Regions from separate parts of the Limnobaculum xujianqingii genome, predicted to be linked through region 4. Evidence: predicted binding sites of a transcription regulator. Region 4 holds the regulator's gene; each other region holds the start of a gene.

Region 1 (5,973 bases), 200 kb from region 4:
GACACGCTCTGAAGCCAGATACAAGCGGTCTTCCGGTCGAGCACAACGTCAATATAATCACTTTCGATGTTACGACCGGAATATTCATTGAGGCCAATTTATTTGGTTTGTCAGCAGTCTGATACGCTACAGCTTAACCGCTGAGGCCATCGGCGTAACCCCAAACCGTTTGCCTAAAGCTACCAGCTCGTCAGAAGAGATTGTCTGCTTTTTACCGCCCATGGAGCGTACTTTCACCATGATCTCCGCTGATTTTTCCGCCGTATCGATTAAACCAAATGCGTCGTCCAGCGTTGGTCCGGTACCGAAAATGCCGTGGAATGCCCATAATACCAGCGAGTGGTGCTGCATTTGTTCTGCGGTGCTAACACCAATACCATCGGTGCCCGGCACCATCCATGGAACAATACCAACCCCATCAGGGAAAACCACCAGACATTCAGTACTGCCTTCCCATAATTCGCGAGTAAACACTTCGTTTTTCAGTTCCAGCACATAACTCAGTGCAATCAGATTAGTGGCATGGCAATGCATGATGACCCGATCTTTACCTGCACTAACTCCCATACGCACAATGTGTGACTGGAAGTGAGCCGCCAGTTCAGAGGTTGGTAAACCGCCTTTATCCAGTCCCCATAGGATACGATATCCGGTACCCTCACCATTCACCTGTAAAACTACCAGATTCTCCGCCGGATTTAACTGCACATTACGGAAGAACTTGCCGGAACCGGTAACAATAAAATAATGGTTTGCCAGCTGTGGCATGGACTGGCTAAGCGCCTCATCACGAGGCTCAGGATAGAAATCTTTTTGATAAGGAGCGATATCTTCAGGTAGCAAACGCAGGCTGATATTACCGCCGTTACGCTCATCCCAACCTTTAAGCCACATATCGCTGGTCGCTTTGACCATACCCTGAACAAACCATGAAGAAATAATGTGTTGCATAATAGAGAGCCCTTAACGTTTGCTGAGTACGGATTGTTCATATTGGCGCACGGTTTGTAACCACTCACTGCCCGCCGGTACGTTATGACGCTGGCAGTAGGTTTCCCATACGGCCTGCCACGGTAAACTTTTTTGCTCTTCGAGCATCGCCAGACGTGCGGTGTAGTCACCATCAGTTTCCAGCTTGCGTAACATATCGGTAGGTTCCAGCAGTGCCCGCAGCAGTGCTTTCTTCATATTGCGGGTACCGATTACCCAGGCAGCAATCCGGTTAATGGAGGCATCAAAGAAATCCAGACCGATGTGTACACGATCAAACAAACGGTTACGGATAATTTCATGGGCAATGGCCTGAGTTTCGTCGTCCAGCAGCACTACGTGGTCACTGTCCCAGCGCACCGGACGGCTGACGTGTAGCAGCAGATGCTGCACATACAACATCGCGGTGGAAATTTTGTCGGAGATGACTTCGGTAGGGTGGAAATGCCCTGCGTCCAGGCAAAGTGCGGTTTTACGAGTAGTGGCGTAACCCAGATAGAATTCGTTAGAACCGACGGTAAAGCTTTCTGCACCAATACCGAACAGCTTACTTTCTACCGCATCGAGGTGATATTTCTCATCAATCTTCTCGCTAATCACTTCATCCAGCGCGGTCATCAGACGCTCACGGAAGGCAAAGCGGTCAACGGTCAGATCTTTCATACCATCCGGAACCCAAATGTTCATCACTGAAGCAGTGCCCAGTTCACGACCAAAGTAAGCAGAGATACGACGGCTGGCCTGACAGTGTTCAATCCAGAATTTGCGGATCTCCGGATTGGCGTGAGATAGCGTAAAGCCATCGGCACTAAGCGGATGGGAGAAACAGCTTGGGTTAAAGTCCAGCCCCATACCTTTCTGACGCGCCCACTCAACCCAGTTGGCAAAGTGTTTTGGTTCAATTTCATTACGCTCAACGGCAGTGTCAGACTCCAGATAGATGGCATGCAGATTCAGGCGTTTTGGGCCCGGAATTAACGCCAGCGCCTGTTCCAGATCCGAACGCAGTTCTGTCGCGTTACGGGCTTTTCCCGGATAGTTACCCGTCGCCTGAATGCCACCCGTCAGAGCGCCTCCGGTATTCTCAAAACCAGCAACGTCATCCCCCTGCCAGCAGTGCATAGAAACGGGTAAGGTATCCAGCAGCTTCAGTGCGGATTCCACATCCACGTTAAATTCAGCATAGCGAGCTTTGGCCAGATTCCAGGCCTGGTCAATTGATGTTGTCATAGTACAAATTCCTCATAAGAGTGGCTGAGTGCCTGAAAGCGGCACCAGTGTTGTGCAAAATCAAAAACAGGATTTGGGGTATAGCAGCGCAGCGGGAAGCTTTCCGTTAGCAGCTTGCGGTAACTGGCAACGCTGTCGATTTCTCCCAGCGCCATCAGTTGGCAACCAATATTTCCCAGCGTGGAAGCCTCAACCGGTCCGGCTAATACCGTCAGTTGGCAGACATCAGCACAAAGTTGGTTCAGGAAGGCGTTCTGACAACCTCCACCAACGATATGCAATTGCTTAATCGGTTGCCCTTGCAGGGCGGAAAGCTCCAGCATCACCTGACGATAGAGCATGGCCAGACTGTCAAAAATACAGCGGGCCAATTCTTCCGGCGCTTGAGGTACCGGCTGCTGATGCTCTGCGCAAGCCTGACGGATCTCTTCCACTATGGAAGAGGGATTGATAAACCGCTCATCATTAGGATTAATCAGGCTGGTAAAAGCAGGCAGTTTCTCAGCTTTAGCAATCAGCTGTGGCAGATCGGCGATCGCCAGCTCACAACAGATACGCTGCAACAGCCACAGACCCATAATATTTTTCAGGACGCGATAAGTGCCGTTGATACCACCTTCATTGGTGATGTTAGCGGCCATCGCCTTCAGGTCATTAAACGGATTGAGGCTTTCAATTCCCATTAACGACCAGGTTCCTGAGCTTAAGTAGGCGCAATGATGTCCGGTTAACGGCGCAGCAATCACCGCGCTGGCGGTATCATGGGTGGCAACAGAAACTACCGGAACCGAGCGACCCGACGGTGCCTGCCATTCACCAATCGGCGTTCCCGGTTGGGATGGCTTCGTTAACCATTGAGGTGGAATACCCAGATAATCCAGCAGTTCATTATCCCAGTCACCGCTGCTCAAATTGAGCATTTGCGTCGTGCTGGCATTGGTATATTCATGGTTAATTTTACCGGTGAGGCGATAGTGCAAATAGTCAGGTATCAGCAGCAAATGCTTAACCTGCTCGATCAATTCTGGCTGCTGCTCACTAAACGCTTTCAGTTGGTATAGCGTATTAAAAGGCAAAAATTGAATACCGGTTTTCCAGTACAGACTTTTCTGGCCCAGCTCGTTCATCACCCTATTCATCACACCATCGGTACGGTGATCCCGATAGGCATATGGAAGCCCAACGCGCTCTCCACGCTTATCCAGCAGAACGTAATCAACGCCCCAGGTATCAATACCGATACTGGAGATCCGCACGCCATTATTATCAATGGTGGTTAGTCCGGTAAGAATTTCGCTCTCGAGCGCTGCCAGATCCCAGGTATCGTGGCCATCAACCGGCGTCAGGCAGTTAGCAAACCGATGGATCTCTTTAAGCGTTAAGCGTTGAGTTGAAGTACACCAGGTGGCCAGCATCACCCGACCGCTGGATGCACCTAAATCAATGGCGACAATATTGCGTACGCTCATAGTAACCTTCCCCTTATTCATCTATAGCGGGAAGTCTACGGAGAGTAAGCGAGCTCTACCTTCGGGCCACTGCCATGCCACCAGCAGGACTGGCAAAATAACAAAGACTGATGTGAAACCGATCACAAAATGGCAAAACCGCGCTTAATTCTCAGGCCTGAAATGTAATGTGACCTTCTGCACAAACTAATCAATAAACTCGCCGATCTTAAATAAATGGTCACTTTTGGCCGATGTCGCGTCTGATTTCTAAGGCGAAGCGCCCCGATTTTCCTCTAAGCTTTTAGTTACACGATGTTGAAAGGAGTCACAAAATGACCTTACTAAAAAGTGATGGCTTTTTTGCATCCGATGCCTCAACAATAGCGATTGAAAACCGGGCGCCACAGTGTGTTTTTCCTGAACATAGCCATGATTTCTATGAAATCGTTCTTGTGGAGCACGGTTCTGGCGTGCATATCTTTAACGACACTCCCTACGCCCTGTGCAGCGGCACCGTTTGCTTTGTTCGCGATAAAGATCATCATCAGTTTGAAAACGTGGATAACCTTCATTTAACCAATGTGCTGTATCGTTCACCCAAGAACTTTCGTTTTTTGACGGATATTGAGGCCTGGTTACCCGGTTCTCCTACCCAGCAGCAGTCACACTGGCAAATCAATTCATCTGCATTAAAAAAAGCAAAAAACTGCATTGATTGCCTGCAAACAAGCGCTAACAGCAGCGAACTGGAAGATATTGCCTCCAGTGAAGGTTTGTTCTTACAACTGCTGATGTTGCTGCGCCAAAGCTGTTTTGAAACCGTCAGGCAAGATAGCCGTGAAGCCTGTGTTGGCGCACTGCTTAACTGGTTACGCAATAACTACAGCGAAGAGGTGAACTGGGAAGAACTGGCGGAAAGTTTCTCGCTGGCATTGCGCACTATGCACCGTCAGGTGAAACAGGCTACAGGTATGACGCCACAGCGCTACCTTAACCGACTTCGGCTGTTGGAGGCCCGGCGGCGTCTGTTCCAAAGCGATGACAGTATTACCGATATTGCCTATGCCTGTGGCTTTAGTGACAGTAATAACTTTTCGGTTCAGTTTCGGCGAGAATTCTCGCTGTCACCACTGCAAATGAGAAATACCATAAGCCAGTAATAACAAAGCATTACTTTAATCAGGGTGACTAATGACAACCAGATTAAGACCTCCATCACCGTAAAGCTAACGGTGATATGTCACACTGGATACCAGAAGTGCCGGCAGGGAAACAGATCGCATGTCATTACTGAAACTTCACACTCATGATTTTTTCTTCAGCGAAAAAAATACGGTAACCGTTGCAGAGCGGTTACCCCAACCTGTTTTTCCTATTCATACCCATGATTTTTATGAACTGGTGATCGTCCGACGCGGTAATGGCCTGCATATTGTCAATGACGTGCCCTACTACATTACCTGTGGCGATCTGTTTTATATCAATGCCAGCGATCATCATGGTTATGAGTCGGTTAACGATCTGGAACTGAATAATATTCTCTATTGCCGTTCGCGACTAAATCTGGCGGCAGACTGGGAAACGCTGATCCCCGGCGATAATGACAGTCAGGAAAAGCGTTACTGGCGGCTGGGTATTCAGGGGATATCCGCCATTCAGACGGTAATTGATGCGCTGGCAAAAGAGTGTATTAAATTTGATGCGCTCTCTGTTCAGCTAAGCGAGTCTCTGTTTCTACAATTGATTTTATTACTACAACGCTATCGTCACCCGCCGGACAGTCATCAACTGGCGGATGCACAATTACTGGATCGTCTGATGCTGGATCTGCATGCCGGTATCGGTAACGCCTTCCGGCTGGAGGATTTCTGTCACCATCACCAGCTCTCGCCAAGAAGTATACAGGCGCTGTTTAAGCAGCATACCGGGGTCAGTATCAGCCATTACCTGCGCCAGCTCAGGCTGTGCAAAGCCATGGCACTACTGCGACAGAAACAGATGCAAATTAGTGAAATATCATCAGAATGTGGCTTTGAAGACAGCAACTACTTCTCTGCCGTCTTCAGTCGGGCTCTGGGCATATCTCCCAGCGAATACCGCCAGCGTTTCCGTTAAAATGCCATGTCTGTATCCCAACTTTACCTCTGTCAGGAGAAATCATCATGGGAAAATTACTGGAACAATTAAAGGCCGTATTACCTGAAAAACTCTGGGTTCCGGATGAACTGGCACAGCTTTATCAATGGATTGAGCAGCAGGGCTATTATGAAGACTACGACGATGGTCATCGCACCGGATTTTT
Region 2 (5,973 bases), on a different contig from region 4:
TAGCAGTTAAACTGGCGTTATCACCAGAAATGACATCACATTTACCCGCGCAAGGAAAAGTAATGATAGCGGTACTGGATGGTGAATCTCCAATACCGGTAGCAGTTAAACAATTGCCGTTAGATAAATTTCCGTTAGAATTGGCATTAGATGACAGTAATTCGATGATGCCAGCACGTTTACTTTCCAGCCTTAAGCAGGTGAAAGTGAAGGCTACCATTACCAGCAACGATCAGGCAGATACCCAACGTTTGATCGGTGAAAGTGATGTTCACACATTTAGCGGTAAAGAAACTGTCGACGTGACCATTGGGCAGATTAAACAGTAAGTGCTGTGCTGTAAGCCTGCATATTAGGGAGAAGAGAATGAAGCGCCGTCTTATCAGTATGGCACTGGCCGGAGTGATGCTAGCCGGATGTGCTAACAGCGGAAGCATGAACGAAGATGGAACTCGTCAGGATCCGCTGGAAGGGTTTAACCGTTCCATGTTCAACTTTAACTATAAGTATATGGATCCGTATGTTGTCCGCCCTGTCGCGGTGGTATGGCGTGACTATATGCCACAGCCTGCACGTAATGGTTTAAGTAATTTCACCAGTAACCTGGGTGAACCAGCCAGCATGGTGAACAACTTCCTGCAGGGCAACGTTTATGATGGTTTCCGCCATTTTAACCGCTTTTTCGTGAATACCCTGTTAGGTATGGGCGGTTTTATTGATGTTGCCGGTATGTCCAATGACAAGCTGAAAAAGGGCTATAACAAAGAGTTCGGTCAGGTGCTGGGTCATTATGATGTTCCATACGGTCCTTACGCCGTATTACCTGCTTATGGCTCTGCGACCCTGCGTGATGAAGGTGGTGGCTATGTGGATTACGTTTATCCGGTGCTAAGCTGGATAACATTCTGGGGCTCTGTGGGCAAATGGACCGTTGAGGGTATTGAAAGTCGTGCTCAATTCCTCGATCAGGACCAGATGCTGGCTAATTCGCCGGATCCTTATATCTTCGTTCGTGAAGCGTACTTCCAACGTCATGATTTCCTTGCAAACGACGGTAAGGTTGATGTAGAGAAGAACCCAAATGCGGATGCATTGAAAGATCAACTGGATGATATCGATTAATTATTAATATTATTGATTGAAAAAATCTGAGACCTCCGACCGACAGTGATTGTCATCGGAGGTTTTTTTATAGGATGTTACTCGGAACTTACCGAGCAGAAGGGATGTAATGATGAAGTATCTGGTGATGATTATTGCGGGATTATGTTTTACCAGTTCAGCTTTAGCCGCCTGTGCAGAAGATGAAAATGCACATTGTACATATTACAAAGCTGGGGAGTTAAAAAGCGAAAGTAGCTGCAAGGTAACAACCTGCGCAGCGACAGATGTGTATTTCTTAAGCCAGTGGGAGTGGGGCAATGGTAACCATGTTGATATACACATGGATCCGGAAACTAAAAAAGTGACATTAAATGATAAGCCAACCTACAGTTTACCTTCTGAAATTACTGGAAAAATGACCTGTTTTGGTGTTGTAGACAGTGATGAGCTGATGTGTACTAACTCTGGCAACTTCTAAGCAAAAAATAACGCCACTCCTTATAGAGTGGCGTCAGATATAGAACAGTAGGACTGAATCAGAAGGTATAGTTCAGGTTGATACCGTATAGCCATGCTTTCCCTTCTGAACGGAAGGTATAGGTTGGGCTATTGGCTGAGTTGTTCAGTTTCTCTTCAATCTTCACTTTTTGCCCGTGCATATAAGATACGCCAAGATCAATTGAAGCATCTTTGGTGAAGATGTAGGTTGAACCCAGGCTTAACCATAAACGGTCCTGGTCAGGAATTGAAATTGAACGGGTGTCAGCAGGTACTGCGCTATCGTCAAACGCAATACCGGCACGCCAGGTCCAGGTATCATCATGATAGTAAGTGGTACCTAACGCGATACGGTATGCATCACGGAAGTTTTCTTTCTTATAGAACAGCGTTTGTCCTTCGTTGCCGGTACCTTTTAACTCTTTGAACTCACTCCAACTGGTATAGCTCAAGCCGTAATGCATAGCCCATTTCGGTGCTACTTTATGGTATCCCGCAATCTCCCAAACTTCTGGCAGAGACAGCGTTAAATCACCATTAACAGTTTGACCATTGGTTCCCCATGGCATCCCTGTAGCGGCTTGTAGAGCGTTATATCTGGATGGTAACTCACTGCTGTAATCACCACTAAAGTCGATATCTACCTGTGAGCGATAGCTCAGGCCAATACGGTTTTCTTTATCGATTTCATATAGCAGACCAGCGTTCCAGCCATAGCCCCACTCGTCGCCTTTCATATGAACGACTTCAGTATCTCTTGGCATTCCGTTGCTATTTTCACCGGCATGACGGTTGATTTCTGCTTCTGCGTAGATCGCATTAAAACCAGCACCAAAGCTGAAATATTCATTGATACGGTAAGCGGCGCTGAGATTAAGGTTGCCGGTTTTTAATGAGGTTTTACCCGCTAAAGGGCCTGCCGCATAGTCATCAGCGAATTGGGTAGAAAGGCCGTAGTTACTGGTTAAAAAGCCACCAACAGCCCAACGATCATTAATTGGATAGATAAAGTGAAAGTTAGGAACCCATTCGTTTGGCGTAATGTCACTAACGGACATATCTGAACCTGACGGTGAAGTACCGCTGATTTTTACTGTAGGTTGGACGTAAATGGCGCCACCAGAAAATGTAGGGCGGTCAAACATCGTCATTGATGCAGGGTTACGGCTACCTGATGCCGCATTATCAGCAATCACACCTTCACCGGAAAACGCACGACCTAACCCTGAAGCTGATGATTCCTGAAGCTGGAAGCCTGATGCATAAAGATTAGAAGATACTGCTGCTATAACAATTGCCAATGCTGACTTTCTTAAAATATTTTTGTGGTGCATACCAAAATCTCAAAAGTGATAAAAATTATTACGGATTGTAATAATTGAGGCGGCATTGTAGGGAGTAAGATGATAGCGACAGATTAGACCAGTTGACCGGAATGACTGAGGTTAAGGGGGATTCGGGCTGAATACTTTAGTTAAAAGTAAATACTTTTTACATACAGGGCTGGTTACATTTGGGTTGTATCAACATGAAAAATTATAAAGGCAATAATAATCATATTGTTATAAATCAATTTTGTGTGGAACGATTAATTATTGCCCGGATGATTGACCCTGCCATAACAAAACTCATGCGCAAATTGGGCAGGAAGAGTAGTATAGGAAAGATTATTGAATTTTGAGCTAGATCTCATTCAGGTTTTAAATAAAACGACCATTCAGCCGTTTTATTCACAGGAGAAGAGTACGATGTCTGATTCATTAAAATGTAATGCACAAGAAACCGCTGCTTGTTGTTGTGTTGATGTTGGTACCGTGATGGACAACACGGATTGCACCGCGTCTTACCAAAATGTGTTTACCAATCGTGGTGAAGCAGAGCTAATGTTGAAGATGCTGACAGAAAAAGCACGAGCAACAGAGTCTGAGCCTTGCCTGATTGAAAGCCGTCTGACTGACGTGGCTGGTGGAGTGGAGCTGAGCGTAGACTTCACATTCTCGTGCCAGGCTGAAACCATGATTTTCCAACTGGGTCTGCGTTAATCGCCGCCAGTTTTTGTATAGTTTAGAATAATGCTAACGCCGGAATACCGGCGTTAGCCATAAATGGACGGAGCAAAACATGCAGGTGTTAATTATGCGGCATGGCGAGGCCAGTTATCATGCTGACAGCGATCCGGCTCGCAACTTAACAGAGCGTGGGCGTAAGGAAACGGCTCAAATGACGCTCTGGCTACGACAACAAATTGCTGATATTGAATGGGTATTAGTCAGTCCCTATGTTCGTGCTCAGCAAACGCTGGACGTAGTCAAAAATGAATTCCCTCTGCTATCTTCCTCTACCATAGAAACGTTCTCAGCCCTTACGCCGGGTGGTGATGCCATATTATCCGCCGATTATCTGATGACCTTAGCGCAGGATGGGGTGAGTTCCGTATTAGTGGTTTCTCATTTACCGCTGGTGGGCTATCTGGTGTCTGAACTTTGCGGAGGAATATACCCGCCTATGTTTAGTACTTCAGCCATAGCGGCGATTACGCTGGATGTCGAAACTGGCAGAGGCTCTCTTGACTGGCAGCAAACGCCAGGTTCACTGGGCTAATTGTTGAAGAGTATTTAGATTGGTTCTAGTGAGTATTCCGGCCTTAAGCATAAACCTGCTGTCGGGCCGGAAAAGTCAGTAATTTAAAGTCCAAGCCGATGCGCTACTACTTCCTCCAGCAAACTTACCAACTCTGGATCCATATACTTGTAGTCGTCAGGAATATCCAATACATGAAGGGGCTTATGTTCTATCAGACGCTGGTATTCCGCCACAATACGGTTCTTATGTTTTTGTTCCATAACGCAAATCACATCAGCCCACTGTAACAATACCGGAGTTAACGGTTTACGGGCATTGCGACTGGTTCCGGCTGATTTAACTGAGAGGTCGGGATGGCGACGCCATACCTGCTCTGCGGTAGGGCTTCGCCATTGGTTACGACTACAGATAAATAATACATTCATACGGCAGTCAGGCCTCTTCCATGGCTTTTAGCGTTCGTTGACTATTGGATATTCTGGGGTACTCAATACCTAGCTGCACCGATCTTGCCAGCTTGTCATGACGGGTATAGAGCATTTTCCAGTTCTTTTCTCCACGATAGTCGTCTTTTGCCCGACCACCCTGGTGTTTTTTACGTTTGTTTTGTGAGAGCCGCCAGGCCCGGTTTCGGATGTTATCCATAAATTGATGCCTCATCAGATTAATCGTGGTTCAGCAGCCGCGATAATACAGAGAGGTTGAGACGGGTTAGCGTCCGGCTTTATGATACCGAATGTAGCCAATAACCGTCCAGTAGCTATTTTTGCGAATCGAGCTGCTCAGGGTTAGTGGCTAAAGGGGAAAAGAGCGCAGGTAAGTAGTGAACAGCTTGATACATGGCTACCGATGAGAGAGTTCCACAGAGAATGGAAAGCCAGAGAACTTCAAAATCTAACTGTCCCAAAAAATAAATAGAGTGGTTGGGAGTAATCCCGACGTTATTGCACCAATCAGCGCGGCAAAAGGAAACTTTTGATACAACGGCGTTAAGTTGGCAATAATGATTCCAGTCGTCAGTGCCGGCAAACTTCCCCAGATATAGGTAATGAGCAGAACAAAAGGTAACTCACGGACGATATCGCGGAAGAAACCAGATGGATAACCCGTATAGATATATATCGTGGGAATCGCAACAATCAGTCCAATTAATGGCCCCAAAAGGGTAAACCAGACGGTATTATTTATTATTCGATGTGTTTTACTCATATTTGGCAACTCCCTGCGGTGGACATCATCAGACTTTCCGGCAGGTTAACTGGCGTATGTGAAAATAACGTGAAGTTAGAATGGAGTTGGGTCTTCAGAAGTTTCCTGAGCAATTAATACCAATATTGCGGCGTTCCCACCAAACTCTTTAGGTGCCTGATGAAAGGCCATCACATCTGGATGTTGTGCCAGCCATAACGGCGTTTGCTGTTTCAGTACATAGGTACCATAGCCATGCATAATACAAGCACAGTGAACATGTTCCCGACGGCAGGCGGCGATCAATGCCCCTAACTCTTGTTTAGCCTCTGCTTGTGTTAATCCATGCAGGTCAAGAAACAGCTCTGGCGAGTAATCACCACGGCGGAGTTTTTTTACTTCATAGCTATTAGCGCCAGGGCGCACATAACGGATAGGACTATCTTCACTTAGCAGAGGCTGAAATTCATCAGAAAAATAGAAACTGGCATCCATTTGCTCCTGAAGTAAACGTTCAACCGGTCGCTTTTTCACTTTGGGTTTAATGCGATGCAGAGCCTTATCCTGGCGCAGGGGTTTTATTCCACGAACCGAGTCCCG
Region 3 (5,973 bases), on a different contig from region 4:
GCGTGAATTGCTGTCACAAATGATTGGTGAAGGCCAGTGGCAACAGGTGCTGGTATTTACCCGTACAAAACACGGCGCTAACCATTTGGCAGAACAGCTGAATAAAGATGGTATTACTGCTTCAGCTATTCACGGTAATAAAAGTCAGGGCGCCCGCACCCGCGCGTTGGATGAGTTTAAGAACGGTAAAATTCGCGTACTGGTTGCTACTGATATTGCTGCTCGTGGTCTGGATATCGATCATCTGCCTCACGTAGTTAACTATGAGCTGCCAAACGTACCGGAAGATTATGTTCACCGCATTGGTCGTACCGGTCGTGCAGAATGTACCGGAGAGGCAGTTTCTTTAGTTTGTGTTGATGAACATAAACTGCTGCGTGATATTGAACGCTTACTGAAGTTTGAAGTTGCGCGTATCGCGTTACCGGGTTATGAGCCAGATCCAACTATTAAAGCCGAACCGATTATCAATGGTCGTCAGGGCAGAGGTCAGGGACAAGGACAAGGTGGACGTCCAAATTCAGGTCGCTCTCGTCCGGCAACTGGTCAAACAGCAGGTCGTAGTGACAATAGTCCATGGGGTAATAAATCTGAAGGACGAGGTGACAATAAGCCACGTAATCAGAAGCCCCGCTCGGATAAACCTGCTCAACAAAGACGCGCTTCGTTCGCTGGCGCTCGCCGTTCGGAGTCAGCGGGTAGTTAAATACTGCTAGTAAATTTGATGTAGAAAGGCCACAGGCATATACCTGTGGCCTTTTGGATAAAGATGAAGCCTGATGGCTTACTTTTGTGTCTTAAAATAGCTAATAGTCCGGCCAGGCCCGACACGCACTGTAGCTAAGTAGATGGCTCTTCCGGCCGAGCATGTTGTTGATATGGGTACGTAGATTTTACGACCGGAATATCCATTGATGCTATGTAATAGTAATCAAAAAGGCCACGAACATAAATTGTTGGTGGCCTTTATTATTGTGTACAGACTAATCAGTTATTAATTCCCTGACTACGCAAGTAATCATCATAATTACCGCTGAAGTCGGTGACTTTCTCTGGTGTAATTTCGATGATACGTGTTGCCAGTGAGCTAACAAATTCACGGTCGTGAGAGACGAAAATCAGCGTTCCCTGATACAGCTCCAGCGCCATATTCAGTGATTCGATAGATTCCATATCCAGGTGGTTGGTTGGTTCGTCCATAATCAGAATGTTAGGACGAGTCATCATCAGTTTACCAAACAGCATGCGGCCTTTTTCACCACCGGACAGAACTTTGATCGACTTCTTGATATCGTCCTGAGAGAACAACAGACGACCTAATACGCTGCGTACCGATTGTTCATCATCGTTAGGCTGCATCCACAGGCTCATCCAGTCAAACACGGTCATATCGATTTCAAAATCAGAGGCGTGATCCTGAGCATAATAACCAATGCTGGCGTTTTCAGACCATTTCAGGCGTCCTGAATCTGGCGTTAGTTCACCCATTAAGGTTTTCAGCAGGGTAGTTTTACCCACGCCGTTGGTACCCAGTACCGCAACTTTTTCACCCACTTCCAGCATCATATTGATGTTTTTGAACAGTGGGGCGTTACCGTCATAACCTTTTGACAGGTTTTCCACTTCTAGCGCATTACGGAATAGTTTCTTATCCTGTTCAAAACGGATAAATGGATTCTGACGGCTGGAAGCCTTCACTTCTTCCAACTGAATCTTATCTATTTGACGTGCACGGGATGTGGCCTGACGAGATTTTGAGGCGTTGGCACTAAAGCGGCTAACGAAAGATTGCAGTTCGTTAATCTGAGCTTTTTTCTTAGCATTGTCTGCCAGCAGACGCTCGCGAGCCTGAGTTGAAGCGGTCATATACTCATCATAGTTACCCGGATAGACACGAAGTTCACCGTAGTCCAAATCGGCCATGTGGGTACATACCATATTCAGAAAGTGACGGTCATGGGAAATGATGATCATGGTGCTGTTACGGTCGTTCAGCGTTTGTTCCAACCAGCGAATGGTATCAATATCCAGGTTGTTGGTTGGTTCGTCGAGCAGCAGAATATCCGGATCGGCAAATAGAGCCTGAGCCAGTAATACCCGCAGTTTCCAGCCGGGAGCGACTTCGCTCATTGGGCCATAGTGCTGTTCTACCGGAATACCGACACCTAATAACAGTTCACCGGCACGGGACTCCGCAGTATATCCATCCATCTCACCGTATTGAACTTCCTGATCGGCAACTTTTAACCCATCTTCTTCACTCATTTCTGGCAGATTATAGATGCGGTCACGCTCTTCTTTGACTTGCCAAAGTTCAGAGTGGCCCATAATCACGGTATCCAGCACACTGTACTCTTCATAGGCGAACTGATCTTGTTTCAGTTTACCTAAGCGTTCGTTTGGATCGAGGAATACGTTACCGCCAGAAGGGGCTAAGTCTCCACCCAGAATCTTCATAAAGGTGGATTTACCACTACCGTTAGCACCAATTAAACCGTAGCGATTACCGCCGCCAAATTTGACCGAAATGTTTTCAAACAGCGGCTTGGAGCCAAACTGCATAGTAATATTATTGCTAATTAACAAGACGAATACTCATAGTTGAAAGTGTGATATTAGGCACATTATGCCACAGATTGCGGTCGTTTAGGCATCCCTGTGAGCAGACTATTTTTTCTGCATATTTTTGGAGTATTTATAACAAGGAATAATTAAATTCTATAAATAGAAAAAGGGGCATCAATTAATTTCATATTTTATTATTTTATTGTGTTTATCTACTGAACCCATTGTCAGACAGCGGTCTCAGCAATATGATGCACCGATTATAGCTATTATTTTATTTTTGGCAGGGAGTGCTGAAATGCCGGTCATTCTGGTTGTACTTATTCAAATCATGTGTGGCGTTCACGTGGTGAAAACCGGGCAGGAACGTTATTGGTTATATCTTATCATTGGTTTACCGGGTATTGGTTGTGCGGTATATGCACTGGCAATTTTATTACCGGACCTGTTAGGCAGTCGCGATGGAAAACGGCTGATAGGCAAAGCTCAGGATAAAATGGATCCGGAGCGTCATGTGCGTATGCTGCGTGATGAACTGGTGATTACTGAAACCAGTCAAAACTATGTGCGTTTAGCGGATGAGCTGTTACGTATTGGCAGAGCGCAGGAAGCGGCGACAAATTATCAAAAAGCCTTAACCGGCATCTTCGTTCAGGACCCCGATATTTTAATTAAGCTGGCTCAGGCACAGTTTGATAATAACGATCCGGTCTCCTGTCAGAAAACTCTGGAAATATTAATTGATGCTAATCCTGATTATCGCTCTCAGGATGGTCATTTGCTGTATGCCAGATCGCTACAGCAAATCGGCGATCTTGATAAAGCAGAAGATGAATTCAGAGTATTGGTTGAGTACTACACCGGACCAGAAGCGCGTTTTCGTTATTACCAGTTACTGGTCGAGAAGGGCGATAAGCTGGAAGCTAAACATCAGCTGGAAACCATTGCCGTTATGGCCCGCCGCGCTAAACCGCACTATCGTAAAATGCATAAAGAATGGCTGACGAAAGTGAATCAGGAGTTGAAGGCGCTGGGGTAATGCTGGATTTTTTACTTAATGAAGTAGTCTGTAGTTGTGGTATGAGAATGCTGGTGTATTTGTTGGTTTCAGTGAATATTCCGGCCGTAAAAACTATATGTATATATCAGCACTGTGCTCGGCCGGGAAACAATCTGTACTTAAGCCCAGAGTGCGTTGGGCCTAGCCTGCCTAGGGGCGCTTCGTTGGCTTACGCCAAGTCGACCCCAACGGTAGTCTCTCCCAACGATTAAGTTTTTAAATGTTGTTTTAATAAAATAGCCCGCGATGCGGGCTATTTTGCTTTTATCTTATATCAGGCGAACCGTTTACGTCTTTGTCCCTCGGCGTCAGCCGCCCTTAACGCCGCCAGTACATTTTCGGGGGTAATCTCATGTGGTTCGTTATGGATGGTTTCTCCATGACTGCATGAGGCTTCAGCTACTTTCATCAAATCGTCATCGCTGACCTGTTTTAGTCCGATATCTTCCAGCGTAGTTGGCAGTCCGACATCACGGCAGAAGTTATACACCGTATTAATCACTTCGGGTTCCCGGTCGGTGAGCATTAGCATTGCCAGTGTGCCAAAGGCGACTTTCTCGCCGTGCCAGTAGCTGTGAGTTTGTGGCAACACGGTTAATCCATTATGAATAGCGTGTGCCGCAGCCAGACCGCCACTTTCGAAACCTAATCCGGAGAGCAGGGTATTAGCTTCAATAACGTGTTCCAGTGCCGGAGTGACCTGCTGTTGTTCGCAGGCGGATTTTGCCAACACACCATATTGCAACAAAGTGTCATAACATAAACGTGCCAGACCATAAGCTGACATAGGGCCAGGGCGGCCAGTCATATTGCCTGCCATTTTTATGCGGCAATCTTCTGCTTCAAACCAGGTTGCCAGCGCATCGCCAATACCAGAGACCAGAAAACGTACCGGTGCCTGTGCGATAATTTTTGAATCAACCAGTACCACATCAGGGTTACGAGGGATCATCATATAACGCTTGAATTTTCCTTCCTGAGTGTAAATCACCACTAAAGAGCTACAGGGTGCATCGGTAGAGGCCAGCGTAGGGACAATAGCAATAGGTAATTTAAGGAATGCGCCGGTTGCTTTAGCGGTATCCAGCGTTTTCCCACCGCCAATACCAACAATCACCTCAGCACCATAGTTTTGTGCTAATGCCGAAATACGATCGATCTCTTCATCAGAACATTCGCTGTTAAATACCTCAACCTGACAGGCGATTTTACCTTCCAGCGCTTTAGCAATATCACTGCCCAGCTTTTGATGAACGACGGGATCTTGCAGAATTAAAGCCTTCTGGCCTAAACGTGATAACTCATCACCCAAACATTTCTCAACAGCCCCGGAACCTTGTACATAGCGACCGGGGAAAATAGCAGTAGTAATCATTTTAGCTCCTTAATAGTGATAAAAATGGTTACCAATGCTTTTTGTTCTTTATATGGAACTAATGTTCTGTATGTAAGTATGTTCTTCCTGAAATTATTCTTCGTCAACTTCAGAATGATGAAAGTTGCGTCAGCTCACAGATATTCAACTTTGACAATTTACCCCATTGACTCTTTTATACAGCACGAGGAATATTGTTCTGTATATTGAATGTTTGTTCTATATACAGAACAAATTGCGTAACAATGAATAACAAACAACTAACGTACTCACGTTTTTTTATCATTTAGCGGTTGAACCAAGGAACATAGTAATGAGCACAGATTCAAGTAAACCTATTCCTAAAGGGCGCTGGATGCATATCATTCCGGCAACCATTTTGGTCTATATCGTGGCTTATATGGACCGAACCAATATCGCAATCGGTATTGCCGGTGGTATGGATAAAGACTTAGGCATGACGGCATCGTTCGCCGGACTGGTGGCAGGAATATTTTTTATTGGTTATATCTTCCTGCAAATACCCGGCGGTCATATTGCAGAACGCTATAGCGCCAAGAAGTTTATTGCCTGGACGATTGTCGCCTGGGGAGGATTTGCCCTGCTAACCGGCTTTGTGCAAAACCCGACTCAGCTATTAATTATCCGTTTTATTCTCGGGGTTGCTGAAGGTGGGGTGTACCCGGCCATTCTGGCATTAATTGGTCACTGGTTTCCTAACGAAGAGCGGGCCAGAGCCATTGCCTTTTTCCAGATGAACCTGGCGGTTGCCTCGATTATCACAGGTCCACTGTCTGGCTGGCTAATTGAGCTGCACGGCTGGCGTGAAATGTTCATCATTGAAGGGGTATTATCACTGGCACTGCTGTTTGTCTGGATGCCACTGGTATCTGATCATCCTCATCAGGCGAAATGGCTGGATCCACGGGAACGTGAGTGGATAGAGAAAAAGCTGGAAGAAGATCGTATGGGA
Region 4 (5,973 bases):
GTATCACCGCTGGGGCCGTCATATTCCAGACGCTGCTGACAAATCTGAATCAGGACTTCACAAGCGTTTAAATACTTCTGTGCCAACGCGGGAACCAGTACATATTGGTCTCGGGCGATGGTTGTTATCGCGTTCAGATGCTCAACCAAAAACTGGCTATGGGTAACCCAAAGACGCATATCGGCCAGATAGCGGGTATTGAATCCCGGTTCCTGCATGGCCTGATTCAATGCGGTAAAAAGCGTATTGTGAGCCTGATTAACTCTCATTCGGGTATAGGCCAGTTCAGCAACATCTGTGCCCATATTAAATATTTGCCGCAGATGCTGTTGATAGGTCTCCAGTGCGTTGTGAGCATTTTTACGTAACAGTGCGCTTTGCCATTGAGGCCACAGCCACAGGCTACTGGCAAATGCCAGCATACAGCCAATAACCGTATCGATAAGACGTGGCAACAGGTAGTTCATACCACTGTTAGAGATAATCTGTAAGGTATAGAGCGCGGTAATGGTGAACCCAATCACCGCCATACCATAATTCTTACGTACTATTAGATAAGAGCAAAATGTCAGTACCAACATCAAAATCAACATCAGGTTCTGAGAGTAGTAGAGATGCAAAATTGCCGCTCCGGCAAGAATACCTATCATGGTGCCCAGTGAGCGGTGCTGAATTCGAATACGGGTCGCGTTATAGCCATTCTGGCTGACCACCATAATGGTCATTAGTATCCAATAAGGCTTGGGTAGATTGAGCGTCAGCCCAATGCCGGCGCCTGCCGCTAATGTGAGGCCAAGGCGTGCGGCATTTTTGAATGCGGCAGATTTAAGGGAACAATAACTTTTTAGCGCCTGCAAAAAAGGAAGACGACTTTGCATCGGCATCAGTGTTCGGTTGTATAGAGGCTTTTGGCGGCTAAGTAAGTGAGCAATACGGCTGAAATGATAATAACAAAAAGTTCCTACCGGATTATCCGGATGCTGTCGGGCAATTTTTGCCAGTGCTGATAACTCAGAATCCATATTGAAAGGCGTTGAACGGCGGTGATAGAGAATATTATCGGCTAATGCCTGCAAACGTTGACTAATGGTCTTTGCATTATGACGAATGATGGCTTCGGCCTGACTCTGTTCAACCAGTTTTTGTACCTCGACTGGCTGGTGCAAACTGACGGTAATGTGTTCCTGCAAATCGAGGGCCACTTGAAACGCCTGAATTAATCGCCGATGACGAGGGTGTTTCAGGTTAGGGATCATATAAATTTGCTGATAAATCAATGAGATGATGTCCATCACTTTCTGTTGTTGTAACAGTAGTGGAGGGAGAGCTTTCTCCGGGTCGGTGTGCTGGGTCAGTAAGCTGTACTTCTCTTCAAAATAACAGGCTAACTGACGGAAAAGCAGGTTAAGTGATTCTCGCATGGGCTGTTCTTGCCAAAGCCGAAACCACAGATGGATAAACAAACCATACCAGACTGTGCCAATGGCAAATAACATGGCTACTCGCCAAACAGGTAAGTTGCCCGCCATACTGAGGGTAAAAATAGCGGTGACTAATGCAGCAGGCATTAACCGACCATAAAGCGGACTAATTTCTGCCGTTACGCCAAATAATAGCGTCAGAATAAGCATGCAGATCGGTAGTGGAACCGACCACAACAGAAGAAACTGCAACAATACACTACTGATAACAAACAACCCGCCGCCAATAGCCAGCCGTTTGAAAAAGTGTTTATGGGGAGTATCCAAACCACCAATACTGCAGCAGGCAGGAACAAGGGAGAGTAAAAAGCCGGTTGCCAGGTCGTCGAGTAGCCAAAACAGCAAGACAGGCAAACAGAGAACTAACGTTTGGCGCAGAGCATAATTGACTTCTGGATGATAAATGACTCGTCGCCACATAGGCCTCCCGGGTAAAGGGAAGCGGATATGGCAACTGGAGGCCCTAAACCTATCCGCTTCTCTTTATTATTTAACGAGTCCCGTAGACAACGATAGTCTTTCCATGAGCGGAGATCAGATTTTGATCTTCCAGCATTTTTAAAATACGTCCTACCGTTTCACGGGAACATCCAACAATTTGACCAATTTCCTGACGGGTGATCTTGATTTGCATTCCGTCTGGATGGGTCATTGCATCCGGTTGTTTAGCCAGATTGAGTAATGTTTGTGCGATACGGCCCGTAACATCAAGGAAGGCAAGGCTTCCTACTTTCTCAGAGGTAACCTGTAAGCGGCTGGCCATCTGAGCGGATAAACGCATTAAAATATCCGGGTTAACTTGAATCAGCTGGCGAAATTTCTTATATGAAATTTCAGCAACTTCACATGCTGTTTTTGCCCTGACCCAGGCACTGCGTTCCTGACCTTCTTCAAACAGGCCAAGTTCTCCGATGAAATCCCCCTGATTGAGATAGGAGAGGATCATCTCTTTACCTTCTTCATCCTTAATCAGAACGGCTACGGCACCCTTTACAATATAGTAAAGAGTTTCTGCTTTTTCACCTTGGTGAATAAGTGTGCTCTTGGATGGATATTTATGAATATGACAATGAGATAAAAACCATTCGAGAGTAGGGTCTGTTTGCGGTTTGCCGAGAACCATTTGTTGTTATCCTCTTTGTAGTCACTGCCTAACACAGCAAAGCGAGAAGCTTGCCGAAAATCTTACCCGCCCCGAAGCATATAACTTGCCAGGTGAGCGCTATTATAGCTGATGTAAAAAAGAATATAGAGGTGTTTGTGGGCTGGTGCCACATCAGCCTGAGCGAACTCTAATTTATCTATTGTACCCACACTATGATTTTAACACAGGTTGAGCCAAGAGTCTCGTGTTGTCTTACTAAAATGAGGGTTAAGCGGCGCTGATTCGGGTTATTCGCCTGTTTTACCCTCATTTCCCTATTCTAATATTCTGCCTTCTAATAGTTGCTGTATTAATGGTGTGATAATTAACTCCATTGCCAGCCCCAATTTTCCTCCCGGAATGACCAGAGTGTTTGTTTGGGAGATAAACGATCCCTGTAACATGACCAGTAAATAGGGAAAATCAATGCCTGTCAGCCCCCTGAAGTGAATAACTACCAGACTTTCGTCCATCGTTGGAATACTCTTCGCAGAAAATGGATCAGAAGTATCAACGGTGGGGACGCGCTGGAAGTTGATATGAGTCCGGGAAAACTGTGGGGTGATGTAATTGATGTAGTCATCCATAGAGCGAACTACGGAATCCAGCACGGCTTCCCGGGAGTGTTCTCGCTCCACCGTGTCGCGGATTAGCTTTTGTATCCATTCCAGGTTAACGATAGGAACTACGCCAACCAGCAGATCGACATGCTGGGCAACATTATGCTTAGCGGTGACGATGCCACCATGCAGTCCTTCATAAAACAGCAAGTCTGTGGTTTCAGGTAACGGTTGCCAGGGAGTAAAGGTACCCGGGGTTTGGTTATAGGGGACCGCTTCATCATAAGTATGCAAGTACTTACGTGTGCGTCCGTTTCCGGTTTTTCCGTATTCAATAAAGCTGTTTTCCAACAGTGCAAAGTCATTGGCCTCGGGGCCAAAATAGCTGATATGGCGACCTTGCTCTCTGGCTTTACGGATTTCCGCATCCATCTCCGGGCGTGTATAGCGATGATATGCATCACCATCAATGCGTGCGGCACTTAAATTTAACTGCTGAAAGATCTTCCTGAAGGCCAGACTGGTGGTAGTAGTACCGGCTCCACTGGAACCAGTAACTGCAATGATTGGATGTTTTGCTGACATTAACCTGATTCCTTAATTTTCATTATTATTACCAGAGCATAGTCGGATTGATGCAGGGCTGTCATAAAATTTTATTCAGATGAATCAATACTCCGGATAAGGTTGTTCTTCCATATCATCACTGAAACGATCTTTGGGCATAATATTGATGGTTTCATGTAGTTCTGACCAAACCAATATGACCTGACCGCTTTTTAGCTGACGCTTAACGTCATCGACTTTCTGCTGTAGTGATCTTTCGTGTTCTCCGTAATCGGTGCCTTCACGCAAAACAAAGGATTCAATAATACTTTCCAGCGTTTCGGGAGCCAGTTGCTGCCACGGGATCATCATTTGTTTTTCTCCAGATAGCGGGTTAACCATTCAGGGATACGATGTTCCAGCCACATCTGTGGCTTTTTCCATGTACCACTGACAAAGCCAACGTGACCGCCGTGTTCCGTTAACTGATATTCAATATTTTCGGGCAGGCTGTTTTTTGCCGGAATCACTTCCGGTGACATAAAGGGATCGTCTTTGGCGTGAATAATCAGCAAAGGAATGCGTACCTGATGCAATACCGGTAGAGCACTGCACTTTTGATAATAATCGGTGGAATCTTTAAATCCATGTAATGGTGCTGTAAGAGCATCATCAAACTCACGAATAGAACGTATATTTTTCAGTGATAAGCCGGGCAGCGGCATAATACCAGGATAGCGAATGAGCTTACGTTTGGTACTTTGCTTAAGTAAACCCAGCAGATAGCGGTGATAAACTCTCGACAGACCTTGCTCTAAACGACGGGAACAGGGACCGAGCATCAGCGGAGCGGAGACAATGACTGCTGCCTCAAGTGGAACTTTGTCACCTTCTTCAGCCAGATAGCAACCTAACATATTGCCACCCAGCGAGTAACCTACTGCGGCAGTAGGTGCTTCTCCCAATGTATCTTGTAACCAGTTGAGAAAAAATCGAGTATCGCTGGTTTCGCCAGAATGATAAGCACGAGGGCTACGGTTAGGTTCACCGCTACAACCGCGAAAATGCATAACGGCCCCCAACCAGCCGTTTTGCCGACAAACCGCCAGCAAACCATGGGCATAAGGGCTATAAAAATTGCCTTCTAAACCATGAAACAATATCAGACGCGGTTTATGTTTGGCCTGATGAGGGTCTTCGCTCCAGGCAACATCAATAAAATCGCCGTCCGGAAGTTCCAGACGCTGCCACACGGGGTCCAGACTAATCTTTCTGCGGATAATCCGGGGTAGCAGAGTTTGTATGTGTGGGTTACCGGTGCCCGGTATGGGCCGAAATTGTGCATCCATAACAAAATTAAATTCACTCTTGGGGACTTGTGCGATCAATATCACACTGCTAGCTTGAATGGAATGATTAAACATCTCTCACTGGTAAAGGGTTATACAGAATGGAGTTAGGCTGGTTTCTTTCTATGTCGATGTTTCTATGGATAGCGGCAGTTACACCGGGTCCAAATAATATGTTACTCACCTCTTCAACTGCTAACTTCGGTTTCACCCGTTCTTTACCGTTGATGTTTGGCATTATGATTGGCATGCAATTGCTGCTGCTGTTAGTTGCCATGGGTGTTGGTACATTGGTAACTGCTTATCCTTCGTTACATCTGGCGCTGAAAATTGCGGGTAGCCTCTACCTGATTTGGCTGGCGTGGAAAATAGCCACTTCTCGTTATGAAAAGCTGGAGACTGAAAAAGGCACAGCACAGCCGGTTCGGTTATATCAGGGGTTACTGTTACAGGCATTAAATCCTAAAGCCTGGTTAATGGGCATTGGCTCGATAGCCAGCTACAGCCTGGCAGGGAGTATGTACAGTGCATCAGTGATAGCCATTAGTATTGCCATGTTTATGGTAAATCTGGTGGCCGGATTTATCTGGATGGGTTTTGGTTCTGCCATTGGTCGTTTGCTGCAAAGTCGCAAATCGTGGGCGATTTTTAATATCACCATGGGTATTTTGACGGCAGGCTGCGTGGTGCTTATCTGGTTGTAGTGAAACCAGAACATTATCAGCAGAGGCGGTGTGTATTGTCGCCTGAAACTGCTATTAAATCAGCTTTGGTGAATATTCCGGCCGTAAAAACGATGTTGCCCAAATCACCTTCGTACTCGGCCGGAAGATCGTTTGTACTCAGCTGTAGAGCGCGCCAGGCCTGGCCGGGTTAGGGGCGCTTCGTTGGCT

The links. The regulator CRP, encoded in region 4, controls carbon source genes, mostly activating them, when cyclic AMP is high. The targets are predictions, from matches to a motif close to ATGTGANNNNNNTCACAT.
Region 1: the regulator CRP is predicted to act here: its motif matches at 3,800-3,817, upstream of rhaB (rhamnulokinase).
Region 2: the regulator CRP is predicted to act here: its motif matches at 3,278-3,295, upstream of GOL65_RS17215 (YfcZ/YiiS family protein).
Region 3: the regulator CRP is predicted to act here: its motif matches at 2,608-2,625, upstream of GOL65_RS18755 (ABC-F family ATPase).

Annotation. Positions count from the first base shown of each region.
Region 1 is NZ_JABMLK010000001.1:2,681,323-2,687,295, forward strand. It holds gene rhaD (rhamnulose-1-phosphate aldolase) at 127-951, opposite strand; gene GOL65_RS12185 (L-rhamnose isomerase) at 964-2,220, opposite strand; gene rhaB (rhamnulokinase) at 2,217-3,689, opposite strand; gene rhaS (HTH-type transcriptional activator RhaS) at 4,004-4,831, shown strand; gene rhaR (HTH-type transcriptional activator RhaR) at 4,953-5,786, shown strand; gene GOL65_RS12205 (hypothetical protein) at 5,834-5,973, shown strand, end outside.
Region 2 is NZ_JABMLK010000002.1:734,654-740,626, forward strand. It holds gene ccmI (c-type cytochrome biogenesis protein CcmI) at 1-329, shown strand, start outside; gene mlaA (phospholipid-binding lipoprotein MlaA) at 367-1,122, shown strand; gene GOL65_RS17205 (hypothetical protein) at 1,232-1,582, shown strand; gene fadL (long-chain fatty acid transporter FadL) at 1,641-2,936, opposite strand; gene GOL65_RS17215 (YfcZ/YiiS family protein) at 3,351-3,644, shown strand; gene sixA (phosphohistidine phosphatase SixA) at 3,724-4,203, shown strand; gene GOL65_RS17225 (low molecular weight protein tyrosine phosphatase family protein) at 4,287-4,610, opposite strand; gene GOL65_RS17230 (hypothetical protein) at 4,618-4,830, opposite strand; gene GOL65_RS17235 (hypothetical protein) at 5,080-5,394, opposite strand; gene smrB (endonuclease SmrB) at 5,470-5,973, opposite strand, start outside.
Region 3 is NZ_JABMLK010000002.1:1,031,129-1,037,101, forward strand. It holds gene rhlE (ATP-dependent RNA helicase RhlE) at 1-706, shown strand, start outside; gene GOL65_RS18755 (ABC-F family ATPase) at 988-2,586, opposite strand; gene GOL65_RS18760 (hypothetical protein) at 2,864-3,604, shown strand; gene GOL65_RS18765 (glycerol dehydrogenase) at 3,900-5,000, opposite strand; gene GOL65_RS18770 (MFS transporter) at 5,314-5,973, shown strand, end outside.
Region 4 is NZ_JABMLK010000001.1:2,478,831-2,484,803, reverse strand. It holds gene GOL65_RS11295 (YccS/YhfK family putative transporter) at 1-1,901, opposite strand, end outside; gene crp (cAMP-activated global transcriptional regulator CRP) at 1,972-2,604, opposite strand; gene GOL65_RS11285 (phosphoribulokinase) at 2,901-3,770, opposite strand; gene GOL65_RS11280 (YheU family protein) at 3,855-4,103, opposite strand; gene GOL65_RS11275 (hydrolase) at 4,100-5,080, opposite strand; gene GOL65_RS11270 (LysE family translocator) at 5,182-5,784, shown strand.